3 regions of the Streptomyces sp. NPDC020996 genome follow, and region 2 is predicted to be linked to each of the others. Evidence: riboswitches for the same ligand, from Rfam matches in the RefSeq annotation. Region 2 holds a riboswitch; each other region holds the start of a gene.
What was found. A riboswitch is a leader RNA that binds a small molecule or an ion and turns the genes downstream of it on or off. The one in region 2 is predicted to bind S-adenosylmethionine.
Positions count from the first base shown of each region.

Region 1: linked by a shared signal. The riboswitch ahead of AB0G63_RS01565 (ABC transporter substrate-binding protein) and the one ahead of thrC (threonine synthase) in region 2 are both predicted to bind S-adenosylmethionine.
Region 3: linked by a shared signal. The riboswitch ahead of AB0G63_RS11335 (amino acid ABC transporter permease) and the one ahead of thrC (threonine synthase) in region 2 are both predicted to bind S-adenosylmethionine.

Region 1 is NZ_JBFADM010000002.1:45,695-49,936, reverse strand. It holds gene AB0G63_RS01575 (winged helix-turn-helix domain-containing protein) at 354-887, shown strand; gene AB0G63_RS01570 (acyl-CoA dehydrogenase family protein) at 937-2,166, shown strand; SAM riboswitch class IV at 2,269-2,378, shown strand; gene AB0G63_RS01565 (ABC transporter substrate-binding protein) at 2,642-4,242, shown strand, end outside.
Region 2 is NZ_JBFADM010000004.1:180,833-185,074, forward strand. It holds gene AB0G63_RS04880 (cold-shock protein) at 62-265, opposite strand; gene AB0G63_RS04885 (MoaD/ThiS family protein) at 707-982, opposite strand; gene thrC (threonine synthase) at 1,158-2,441, opposite strand; SAM riboswitch class I at 2,460-2,617, opposite strand; gene AB0G63_RS04895 (glucosyl-3-phosphoglycerate synthase) at 2,775-3,719, shown strand.
Region 3 is NZ_JBFADM010000011.1:150,694-154,935, forward strand. It holds tRNA gene AB0G63_RS11320 (tRNA-Pro) at 273-346, shown strand; gene AB0G63_RS11325 (putative leader peptide) at 600-710, shown strand; gene AB0G63_RS11330 (glutathione S-transferase C-terminal domain-containing protein) at 836-1,696, shown strand; SAM riboswitch class IV at 1,763-1,874, shown strand; gene AB0G63_RS11335 (amino acid ABC transporter permease) at 2,249-3,226, shown strand; gene AB0G63_RS11340 (amino acid ABC transporter ATP-binding protein) at 3,223-4,008, shown strand; gene AB0G63_RS11345 (ABC transporter substrate-binding protein) at 4,087-4,242, shown strand, end outside.

The DNA of each region.
Region 1 (4,242 bases), on a different contig from region 2:
GAGGTACACCTGCGCCGCATGTGAGGCATGTCATGAAAAGAACACCAATGAGAGTGACCACCAGGCGAGACCGGACCGTCCTTCCCTACAATTCCTATCGGTTTACTAGGAAAAGGTTGACGGCCCGTCCGTCGGATGCGGAGGATGCATGTATGTCTTCCGCGCAGCAACGACTCGCTCGTCGTCGGCACGTCGACTTTGTTCACGCCGGCAGCGTCCCCCGCCATTGCATGTGAGGCACGCGCCCCACACGCCGCGAGTGCCACTCCGCTCCTTCTCCCTCATTCCAGGTGGTCAGGCGAACCCACCCCACTGGGCCTGACGACCCGACGTACTCATGAAGGACGACCGTCATGACCACGGGACTTCCGGCCCAGGCCACTCCACCGGATGCACCGCCACCGGACATGCGCCGTCTCCGCCTCGTGGACGACACCGCGCAGAGCGACACGCAGGAGGGTGGTTCCCCGCCCCTGGTCGGCTACCTCATCCTCGTTCCCGAGGGCACCGATCCGGCCGGGCTCTTCGCCAAGGGCGTGACACGGCCCGAGATCCGACCGGTCGCCTACACGGACTCACCTCCCGTGCGGCAGACGGGAGAGGGAGTCGTCCGGGTCGACACCGGACGACATGTCGCAGAGGTGGACGGACGTGAACTCGACCTGAGCTACCTGGAGTTCGAGCTGCTCGCCCACCTCGTTCGGCAACCCCACCAAGTGCACTCGCGCGAGGCGTTGATAGCCGGCGTCTGGGGCTACGACCACATCGGCGACGGCCGCACCGTGGACGTCCACATCGCGCGCCTGCGCCGCAAGCTGGGCAGCGCACACCGGCACCGGATCGTCACCGTACGGGGCGTGGGCTACAAGTACGTGCCCGACCAATGAGAGATTCTCAACACCGCCTGCGACTCACGAACTTGAGGAGGTCACCGCCATGGGCGTTGCCACTGCGCCGTCCGGATCCGCCGGGAAGTCCGACCGGACCGGGCCCGGCCGTGCGCACTGGCTGCACGTGGCTCGCGAGACGGCGGAGGACCTGACCACGGACGCGGCGGCCAGGGAGCACGCGGGCAAAGCCCCGTTCGACGAGGTGTCCCGGCTGCGTGAAGCCGGGCTGCTGACGCTTCTCGTGCCGGCCGAGTCCGGGGGAGGCGGCGCGGACTGGACGACGGCGTACGCCGTCGTCCGGGAGATCGTCGCCGCCGACGGCGCCATCGGGCAACTGCTCGGCTGTCACTACTTCCTGTCATGGAGCGCCCGGTTCTTCGCCCAGCCCGCCGCCGCCACCCGGATCGAACAACAGTCGGCGACGCAGCAGTGGTGCTGGGGCGGCGGTCTCGCCCCGCAGGAACTGCCTCTGACCCTGACCAGGAAAGGCAGGGGCTACGTACTTGACGGTCGGCAGAGCTACACCACCGGGGTCCTGGTCGCCGACCGCCTCGCCGTGCGGGCCGAGCGGGCCGACACCGGCGAACCGCTCGTCGTCGTCGCCGATCCCGCCCATCGCCGCGTGCGGATCTACGGCGACGCGGACACCTTCGGCCAGCGGCTCGCGGCCGGCGGCAGCGTGGAGTTCGACGCCGTGCCGATCGCCGCCCACGACGTACTCGGCTCCCTGTCCGCAGACGACGACGTGCTGTCACCCCAGGCCGCTCTCACATCACCGATCGGACGCCTCCTGTCCGTCCAACTCCTTCTCGGCATTGCCGAGGGAGTGCTCGCCGAGGCCCGTGAGTACACCAGGGCGGGCCGTTCGTCCTGGCATCCTGCCCGGCCGGGCGGCTCTCCTGAGGATCCGTACGCGCTGACCGCCTACGGAGAGCTCACCGTCCTCACCCGTGCCGCCTCCGCACTCACCGGTCAAGCGGTGGAAGCCGTGCACGGCGGCCTGGCACGCGGCGAGGACCTCACCTACGACGAGTACGCTGACATCTCGGTCCTCGTGACCATGGCCGAAGCCGCCGCTTCCAGAGCCGCGCAGGAATCCACCACCCGCGCCCTCGACGTCATCGGCTCCCGCTCCGCTTCCGCGCGGCTGGGCTTCGACCGCTTCTGGCGCAATGCGAGGACCCACACCTTGTACGAGCCTGCCGCCCAGCGGCTCCGCGACGTCGGCGACTACTTCCTCAACGGGGCACACCCTCCGTTCGTCCTGCCTGCCTGACCCGGAGGCCGTGGAGCGCCTGGACGTCAGTCGGCCCCGGACCTGATCCAGGGTCAGGGCCCGTCTTGACGCCGGAAGAACTGCCGATCTACGGTGAGCGCGAGCTACGAGTTCCGGTGATCAAGCCCTGGCTGGCCGGACGGCAACCCTCGACGCAGTGGGGTGCCCCAGGTGAAGGCTCGGCGGATTTTCTCATTCTGCAAGTGCGCTCACTCGGCCCCGAGGCGGGCCAGAACCCGGGAGGACGGCATGGCTGGAGCCTTGATGCTGTGCTCCCGGCTTCATGTCGATCTGCTGCTGGTGTCCAGCTGTCTGTGTACGGGCTGATCCACCCCTCCTCGGGCCGGCAGACCTGCCACCCGCCCGTTTGACCCTCTCCACCTCCTTTCTCCCTTTCCCACGTGACCGGCACGCCACGGCACAGCCCTGCGTCACGGCTGCCTGCGCACCCCCGATACGGAAGCAGAGATTCCTGATGGCACTGCACAACGGCCCGACACCGGACAGATCCCTCCGGTCCGGCCTCGGCGCGATATCCCTCGGCACGGCGTTCCTGGTGGCGCTGACCGGCTGCACCAGCAGCAAGGACGGCAGCACCGCGAGCTCCGCCGCGGCGATCACCGTCGGTACGACCGACCAGGTCACCAGCCTCGACCCGGCCGGCTCGTGGGACGCGGGCTCCGGCACCGTCGAGAGCGAGGTCTTCGCGACCCTGCTCAGCCAGAAGAACGGCTCCGCGGAGGTCTCCCCGGATCTGGCCACCGGAATCGAGCTGACGGGACCCAAGGAGTACACCGTCACGCTCAAGAAGGGCCTGAAGTTCGCCAACGGCCACGAACTCACTTCGTCTGACGTCAAGTTCAGCTTCGACCGGAATCTGAAGATCGCCGACGAGAACGGACCGTCGTCGCTGCTGTACAACCTCTCCTCGGTCGCCGCCCCGGACCCGGCCACCGTCGTCTTCACCCTCAAGTCGGCCGACGACACGCTGTTCCCGCAGGTGCTGTCCACGGCCGCCGGCTACATCGTGGACGAGCAGGTGTTCCCCGCGGACAAGATCCTCGACGACAAGTCGATCGTCACGGCCAAGCCGTGGAACGGGCCGTACGGCATCCAGAGCTACGACAAGAACTCGCTGGTGTCCTTCACCGCCAACGCCGAGTACCAGGGCCAGTTGGGCACGCCGAAGACCAAGAACGTCCGGCTGAAGTACTACACCGACGCCGGCAATCTGAAGCTCGACGTCCAGCAGGGCACCATCGACGCCGTCTACCGCACGCTGACCACGACCGACCTGGACGACCTCGCCAAGCAGAAGGGCGTCAAGGTCCACACCGGTTCCGGCAACGGAATCCGCTACATCGTCTTCGACCTGGCCGCCCAGCCCTACGGCACCAAGACCAAGAACGCCGACGCGAAGAAGGCGCTCGCCGTCCGCCAGGCGGTCGCGGACTCCGTCGACCGGTCCCAACTCGCCCAGCAGGTCTACAAGAACACCTACCAGCCGCTGTACAGCTCCGTCCCGGACGGACTGACCGGTGCCACCCCGTCCTTCAAGTCGCTCTACGGCGACAAGAAGGGCGGCCCCGACAAGGCCGCCGCGGCGGCCCGGCTGAAGGCGGCGAAGGTCAGCACACCGGTCACCCTCAACCTCCAGTACAACAGCGACCACTACGGCTCGTCGTCGGCCGACGAGTACGCGCTGATCAAGACGCAGCTCGAAGCGACCGGGCTGTTCAAGGTGAACCTGCAGTCCACCGAGTGGACCCAGTACGGCAAGGACCGCGTCAAGCATCTCTACCCGCTCTACCAGCTCGGCTGGTACGCCGACTACCTCGACGCCGACAACTACCTCTCGCCCTTCTACTCGGCCAACAGCTGGGTCGCCAACGGCTACGACGACCCCGCCGTGCGCACGCTGATCAAGAAGGAGGAGACCGAGACGGACGCCGCCGAGCGGACCGAACTGCTGAAGCAGGCACAGGACAAGGCCGCCGCCCAGGTGCCGCTGCTGCCGCTGCTGCAGGGCTCCACCGCCATCGTCACCCGCACCGGCGTCAGCGGCGTGCCGGACGA
Region 2 (4,242 bases):
ACCCCGGGAGGTACGGGCCCTTCGACGGAAGACGTCGCTGCGGTTCGGTCGGTCGCGCGTATCAGGCGGTGACGCGCACCATGTCGGCCTGCGGGCCCTTCTGGCCCTGCGAGATCTCGAACTCCACCCGCTGGCCCTCTTCCAGGGTGCGGTACCCGTCCATCTGGATGGCGCTGTAGTGGACGAAAACATCCGCACCACCGTCGACCGCGATGAAGCCGTACCCCTTCTCCGCGTTGAACCACTTGACGGTGCCCTGAGCCATGCCTAACTCCCCTATTACTGGCCCTTGCACGGACCCGCACTTCGCGGATCCGGGTCAGACCTCACCCCCCACGGATTGGGGGCGTGCGCCGGAACGCGTCGACCGCGGCCGAATGTATCTGCCCAACTGCCGTCTGCAACAGGTCAGTCGGACGAGAATTCCGGACGGAAGGGGTCCGGAATGTAGTAAGAATTCCCCCGAATTCAGGGCAAGTCGGGCCGCACATAAAGAGCGAATGGCGCAAAAGACTCGCACACTTTGGCTATTTCTCGACGCATCGGAGCGGGCACTGATCGCGTCCGGCGCGCGGAGCCGGGGGTGGGTTCCCCAACTGTACCGCGCTCAACCATACAGAATTGCCCCCTCCGCTTCTCTCACGGAGGGGGCAATCGGTCAGAACTCTGCGTCACCGTCGTTACCGGCGGTAAACGAACGGCCAGGTCAGCCGCCCGCGACGGCCGGGATGATGGAGACGCCGGCCCCGTCGGGGGTGACGGTCTCCAGGCCCTGCTCGAAGCGGACGTCGTCGTCGTTGACGTAGACGTTGACGAAGCGGCGCAGCTTGCCCTGGTCGTCCAGGACGCGGGCGGCGATGCCCGTGTGGTTCTTCTCCAGATCCGCGATGACCTCGGCGAGGGTCGCGCCCTCGGCGGGGACCTCGGCCTGACCGCCGGTGTAGGTGCGCAGGATGGTGGGGATGCGAACGGTCACGCTCATGCGGTTTGACCTCCAGTGACTACAAGACTACTTTGCGTTTCGGCCGCCGGGCCGGCGGTTTCGGCCTGTGGAGCCGGCGTAAGACCTCGGCTTGGGTCCGGCCCGGGGGCGGTCGGCCGGGAAGCAGGAAGCCCAGCGGGTGACCACTGGACTCCCCGGGACACCGAGGAGGAGGTCAAGCGAGGCCGGCCTCTCGGAACGACTCAAGGTTGGGGCGGATGGTCGCGGTGAGGCCGGTGCCGGCCACCGCGTCCAGCGTCTTCAGGCCGTCGCCGGTGTTGAGGACGACGGTGGTCTTCGTGGGGTCGAGGACGCCGTTGTCGATCAGCTTCTTCGTCACGCCGACCGTCACGCCGCCCGCCGTCTCGGCGAAGATGCCCTCGGTCCGGGCGAGCAGCTTGATCGCGTCGACGACCTGCTCGTCGGTGACGTCCTCCACGGCGCCGCCGGTGCGGCGGGCGATGTCGAGGACGTAGGGGCCGTCGGCCGGGTTGCCGATGGCGAGGGACTTGGCGATGGTGTCCGGCTTCTGCGGGCGGACCACGTCGTGGCCGGCCTTGAAGGCGGTGGACACCGGCGAGCAGCCCAGCGCCTGCGCGCCGAAGATCTTGTACGGCTTGTCCTCGACGAGCCCGAGCTTGATCAGCTCCTGGAGGCCCTTGTCGACCTTGGTGAGCTGCGAGCCGGAGGCGATGGGGATGACGATCTGGTCCGGCAGCCGCCAGCCGAGCTGCTCGCACACCTCGTACGCCAGGGTCTTGGACCCTTCCGCGTAGTACGGCCGCAGGTTGACGTTGACGAAGCCCCAGCCCTCGCCGGCCGGGTCGCCGATGAGCTCGGAGCAGAAGCGGTTGACGTCGTCGTAGTTGCCCTCGATGCCGACGAGGTCGCCGCCGTAGATGGCGGCCATGACGACCTTGCCCTGCTCCAGGTCGTGCGGGATGAACACGCAGGAACGGAGGCCGGCGCGGGCGGCCGCGGCGCCGACGGCGCCGGCCAGGTTGCCGGTGGAGGAGCAGGAGAGGGTGGTGAAGCCGAAGGCGCGGGCGGCCTCCAGGGCCTGGGCGACCACACGGTCCTTGAAGGAGTGCGTCGGGTTGCCGGAGTCGTCCTTCACATACAGCCCGCCGGTCACGCCGAGCTCGCGGGCGAGGTTGTCGGCCTTGACGAGCTTGGTCCAGCCCGGGTTCAGGTTGGGCTTGTCGGCCACGTCCGCGGGGACGGGCAGCAGCGGCGCGTAACGCCAGATGTTCGCGGGTCCCGCCTCGATGCGCCTGCGGAGCTCCTCGGTGTCGTAGGCCGAGAAGTCGTACGCGATCTCCAGCGGGCCGAAACACTCCTCGCAGGCGAAGACCGGTCCGAGGGGGACGCGGTGGCCGCATTCGCGACAGGACAGAGCCGCGGCGGGGCCGAGGTCTACGGTGGAGTCCGTGGTGCTTGCAACAGTCTGCACAGCCATGTGAGGCGAGGCCCTTTCTCCTCATCTTCCTCACGACGCATCTCGCCGTGAGACGGATTTGGCACCTTCCCTAGCCGGGAGCCTCGCGCGGCGATCAACGGTGATCGGTACGAGAACCGGCTGGAGGGTTGCCGGGGCTTCATCGGGCCGTGTCCCTCTGCCCCTCTGGATGAGCGGTATTCGGTTGTGAGCGCGTGGCGACCCCCGACATGCGATGGTCATCAGCGTTGTTCAAGACTGTAACCGAAGGCCAGGACAGTTGAGATAGCCGTCCGAACCGCGAGATGGATCACAGGGTCCGCTCGCCGAGAGAACGCAGAGGAGCCGCGCACTGTGCTGAACGAAGTCGAGCGCTGGCTGGAAACCCGCTCCTGGTCCGTGACCGACCGGCCGCTGCACATGGTCCTGGCTGCCAAGCAGCGCACGGGCCAGTCGGTCAGTGTCGTGCTGCCCGCGCTCAACGAGGAGGGGACGGTCGGCGACATCGTCGCGGTCATCCGTCACGACCTCATGCAGCAGGTCCCGCTCGTCGACGAGATCGTCGTCGTCGACTCCGGGTCCACCGACCGCACGTCCCAGGTCGCCGCGGCGGCGGGCGCGCGGGTGGTCCACCGCGACGACATCCTGCCGCGCATACCCGCCGTCCCCGGCAAGGGGGAGGTGCTGTGGCGCTCCCTGCTCGTCACGAGCGGGGACATCGTCTGCTTCATCGACGCCGACCTGAAGGAGTTCTCCTCCGACTTCGTCTCCGGGATCGTGGGCCCGCTGCTCACCGACCCCGGGGTCGATCTGGTCAAGGCGATGTACGACCGTCCGCTCGGCGGCGCGGCGGGCCAGGGCGGCCGGGTCACCGAGCTGATGGCGCGCCCGCTGCTGAACATGCACTGGCCGCAGCTGGCCGGGTTCGTGCAGCCGCTCGGCGGCGAGTACGCCGCCCGCCGCAGCCTGCTGGAGCAGTTGCCCTTCCCGGTCGGCTACGGGGTGGAGCTGGGCATGCTGGTCGACGCCCTGCACCTGGTGGGCCTGGACGCCCTCGCCCAGGTCGACGTGGGCGTGCGCAAGCACCGGCACCAGGACGGGCAGGCGCTCGGCCGGATGGCCGCCGCGATCTACCGCACCGCCCAGCTCCGTCTGGCCCGCGGCCACCTCATCCGGCCCGCGCTCACCCAGTTCGAACGCGGCGAGGACGGTTTCGAGCCGCGCACCTACTCCGTGGACACGGAGGAACGGCCGCCGATGGCGGAACTGGCGGAGTACCAGACCCGCAAGGTGGCGTGAGCGCTCCGCTGGTGGTGCGGCGGCATGCCGTGCCGTGCCGCGGCATGCCGGCGGGCGTCTGCCGCGCCGTCGTGGCCGGTCGCGCAGTTCCCCGCGCCCCTACGGAGCGCTGCCAGGCCGCCACGAAGGTGCCACCGACCCTGCCGCGCCGCGCCGTCAGTCGTCTGCCGCACCGTCGTGGCCGGTCGCGCAGTTCCCCGCGCCCCTACGGGCGCTGCCAGGCCGCCGCGAAGGTGCCACCGACCCTGCCGCGCCGTCAGTCGTCTGCGGCACCGTCGTGGCCGGTCGCGCAGTTCCCCGCGCCCCTACGGGCGCTGCCAGGCCGCCGCGAAGGTGCCACCGACCCTGCCGCGCCGCGCCGTCAGTCATCTGCGGCACCGTCGTGGCCGGTCGCGCAGTTCCCCGCGCCCCTTCGGGCGCTGCCGGGGCGCCGTGGGCTTGCGGGTGGCGGCGTCCGTCGGCCGGATCTGGCGTCTCGCGACACTCGTGCGGGCGGGGAAACCGGACGCACGTTTGAGCAATC
Region 3 (4,242 bases), on a different contig from region 2:
CCCCTCACCCGGCACCCGGCGCCCGTCACCCGGCACCCCTCACCCGGCGCCCGTCCCCCGGCGCCTCGCGGTGCCGGGTGCCACGTCGTGCATGGCCTGCCCGGGGGGCGGCGGGTAGACGGTATCGGTCCCGGCGGCGGGGGAGGAGTCCGGCGTCCGGTGCACGCGCACGCGCCGCGGGGCGGGTGCCGCCCGGGGACGGCTCGGTACGACCGCCCGTATGCGGTAGGGTTGACCTGCACGATCACGCGGCTCGGCCGGGTGACGCGCGCCGGGACGTGGCGCAGCTTGGTAGCGCACTTGACTGGGGGTCAAGGGGTCGCAGGTTCAAATCCTGTCGTCCCGACGGCGCGAAGGGGTCTTCGCGGGCGGAAGCTCGCGGAGACCCCTTTTTCCGTAGCCTCCGGCGTCGCGCGACTCCGCACCCCGCACTGCGGCTGCCGCGTGCCGCCCGGCCGGGCGGGGCCGGGCCGCCCGCGAAACCCCGCCGTGCCGCCGAGGTCCACCGGCGACGGCCACCTGATGGACAGCCCCTTGACGCCACTCGCGCCCGGACCGACACTCCAGAGGGGAATCCTAGTGAACGGGTAGGGAATGGCATGAGGCGCCTCGAGTGGGTCACCGCGCACGTGGGCCGTTCGCCTCTGCTGACCTCCCGCCGCCACATCGATCTGCTGCGTGTGTGCAGCGCGATCGCCCCTCTGCGCTGAGCCGTACCCATCCGCGTCGGCGCGACCCAGAGCCGCGCCGCGCCGGCGCACAGGGGTGCCTACGGCCGAGCCGCCCGACGTCGCTTCCGCCGCGCGCACGTCCGCGCCCGCTCCCGGGGAGAGTCATGTCCATCGCACCACTGGCCGCCCACGCGTCCGCCGAGCCCGGCACCGCCTTCCGGGGCCGGATCGGCAGGGACGCCCGCAGCGGTCACTACGCCGTCCCGCTCCGCTACCGCCTGTACCTGTCGACCGCGTGTCCCGACGGCCTGCGCATCGCCGTCACCCACACCCTGCTCGGCCTGGACGCCGTCTGCCCGGTCACCGTCCTGCCCGCCGTCCCCGACCTGCCCGACGGCGGCTACCACGCCCTGCGCCCGCTGTACGACGCCAGCGCCCACCGCTACGGCGGCCCCGCCGTCGCACCCGTGCTCGGCGACGACTGGTCCGGGCGCATCGTCAGCACCCACGCCCCCGACATCATGCGCGACCTCGCCCGCGGCTTCGGCGCCGGCCGCCCCTCACCGTACCCCCGCGGCGCGGAGTCGGAGATCGAGGCCGTCGAGCGGATGTGCGCGCACGGCATCGAACGCGCCGCGCAGCGGGCCGGCGCCGCGGACACCGGGCCGGACGAACGCGCCGCCGCACTGGAGGAGTTGCTCACCACGCTGGGCGCCCTGGAGCGGTGGCTCGACGGGCGCACGTACCTGATCCGCGATCAGGTCACCGCCGCCGACGTCGAGTTGTGGTCCGCGCTGGTGCTGCTCGACACGGTGCACCGCAACCACCTGGACGCCTCCGCCGTCCACCGCGTCGCCGCCCACCCCGCCCTGTGGGCCTACGCCCGCCGCCTGACCGCCCACCCCGCCTTCGGACCGCACCTCGACCTGGACGGCATCGCCCGCCGCCACCACGCCCGCTGCCGGGGCCTGGAGGACGCCGGAGCCGCCGTCCGGATCCTGGACTGGGCCGCCCACACCCCCTGACCGTTCCACCTGGTGGACCGGTGTTGACATCGGCCGGGCCGAGCGCATTGACTTGCGGCTCACAACGGTCATGAGCGTCAGCGCCAAGCCCTGGCTCGCTGACCGGCAACCCTCGCTCAGCGGTGGGGTGCCCCAGGTGACGACCGGACCGGATGACGTTTTTCGGTAAGCGCGAGGCCCGCAGGGCCGGAACAGTGACGGTGACGAGATGTACGCAGCTTTCAGGACGGTGACACGCCGTCCCCTGAGCTGCGTACCGCCGTGCGCGAAGCCGCTCGTCGCCGACCGCGCCGTCGATCTGCTGCGCGTCAGCAGCGCACTGTGTACCGCACCGGGCCGCGCCCGCTGCCACGGCTGACCACCAGCACCGGCAGACTCGGCCCCCAGGCCGGCCACCGGCCTGAGCGGCCCGCGCATCCCTGACGAACACCGCCCGCCCGGTGTGCCGTTGTCCTTTCCGCCCCCGGTCCGTACGCCCGCGCGTATGCGCCGCTCGCCGTCGCGGCACACGCCGTCACGGTCCGGGGGTGTCCGACCCAGCCGGAGCCCTCCATGAGTGAACTCCCAGGCGCCGTGTCCCTCGCCGGGGCACCGCCCGCCGACACACCGTCAAAGACCCTGTCCGCACAGCGCGTCCAGCCGCTGCGGCGGCCCGGACGCTGGATCGCCACCGCGGTCGTCCTGGTCCTCGTGGCCCAGTTCGTGCACGGTCTGGCGACCAACCCCTTCTACCAGTGGGACCGCTTCGGCTACTGGTTCCTTCGGCCGACCATCCTCGACGGGCTCCTCATCACCCTCGAAGTCACCGCCTACAGCGCCGTGCTGGGCCTGCTCGGCGGCATCCTCCTCGCCCTGGCCCGCCTCTCGAAGTCCCCGGTGCTGCGCGCGGTCAGCTGGACCTACGTCTGGGCGCTGCGCTCCATCCCGCTGATCGTGGTGCTGCTGTTCCTCTACAACTTCAGCGCCCTGTACCAGACGTTGAGCCTCGGCGTCCCCTTCGGGCCCGCCTTCTTCACCTTCGACGAGTCCCGGCTCGCCACCGACATGGTGGTCGCCGTCGTCGGCCTCAGCCTCAACGAGGCGGCCTACGCCGCCGAGGTCGTCCGCGGCGGCCTCCTCTCCGTCGACCAGGGCCAGCACGAGGCCGCCGCGGCGCTCGGCCTGCCCAAGAGCTACCAGTTCACCAGGATCGTCCTCCCGCAGGCGCTGCGGTCGATCGTCCCGAACTACGTCAACCAGCTCATCGGCCTGATCAAGGGCACCTCGCTGGTCTTCTACGTGTCCCTGCTCGACCTGTTCGGCTCCGCGCAGACGATGGGCAGCACCTACCCCGGCGACATCGTGCCGCTGCTGCTGGTGGTCACCGTCTGGTACCTGATCCTGACCAGCCTGGTGTCCGTCGCCCAGTTCTACGTCGAGCGGTACTACGCCCGGGGCGCCACCCGCTCCCTGCCGCCGACGCCGCTGCAGAAGCTCCGCACCGGCCTGCGCGACCTGCGGGACCGTGCGCGCAGGGAGGCCGCCGTATGACCGCCGAGACCCTCAGCACCCGGCCCGCCGCGGTCGAGGTGCACGACGTGCACAAGTGGTACGGCGCCCACCGCGTCCTGGACGGCATCGACCTGACCGTGCGCCCCGGCGAGGTCACCGTGATCCTCGGCCCGTCCGGCTCCGGCAAGTCGACCCTGCTGCGGGTGATGAACCACCTGGAGAAGCCGGAGATCGGCCACGTCAGCGTGGGCGGCGAGCTGATCGGCGTACGCCGGCACGGCGAGCGGCTGAGGGAGCTGAGCGAGCGGACCATCCTCGCCCAGCGCAGCCGCATCGGCTTCGTCTTCCAGAACTTCAACCTCTTCCCGCACCTGACCGTGCTGGACAACGTGGCCGCCGCCCCCGTCGCCACCGGCCGGCTCGCCAAGGCCGAGGCACGGGAACTCGCCCGCGAACTGCTCGGCAGGGTCGGCCTCGCCGACCGGACCGGCGCCTACCCGCGCCAGCTGTCCGGCGGCCAGCAGCAGCGCGTGGCCATCGCCCGCGCGCTCGCCCTGCGCCCCGGCGTCATCCTCTTCGACGAACCCACCTCCGCCCTCGACCCCGAACTCGTCGGCGAAGTCCTCGCCGTCATCGAGGACCTGGCGAGCAGCGGAACCACGCTCGTCATCGTCACCCACGAGATCGGCTTCGCCCGCCGGATCGCCGACCGGATCGTCTTCCTCGACGAAGGCCGGGTCGTCGAGCAGGGCCCGCCCGCCGAGGTCCTGGACAACCCCCGGCACGAGCGGACCCGGGACTTCCTGAGCAAGGTCCTCTGAACCGGCCGCCCCCCAGACCACCACCCCCGTAGCACAGGCACCACCAGCAACACCCTCACCGAACGACAAGGAACAGCCATGCCTTCCCACCTCTCCCGACGTCACCTGCTGCGCGGCCTCACGGCGGCCACCGCCGTCACCGCCCTCGCCGCCGGGCTCGCCGCCTGCGGCGGCGACAGTGACGCGGCCACCGGCACCGGCAGCACCGCCGCCGGGTCCGTGACCGTGGGACGG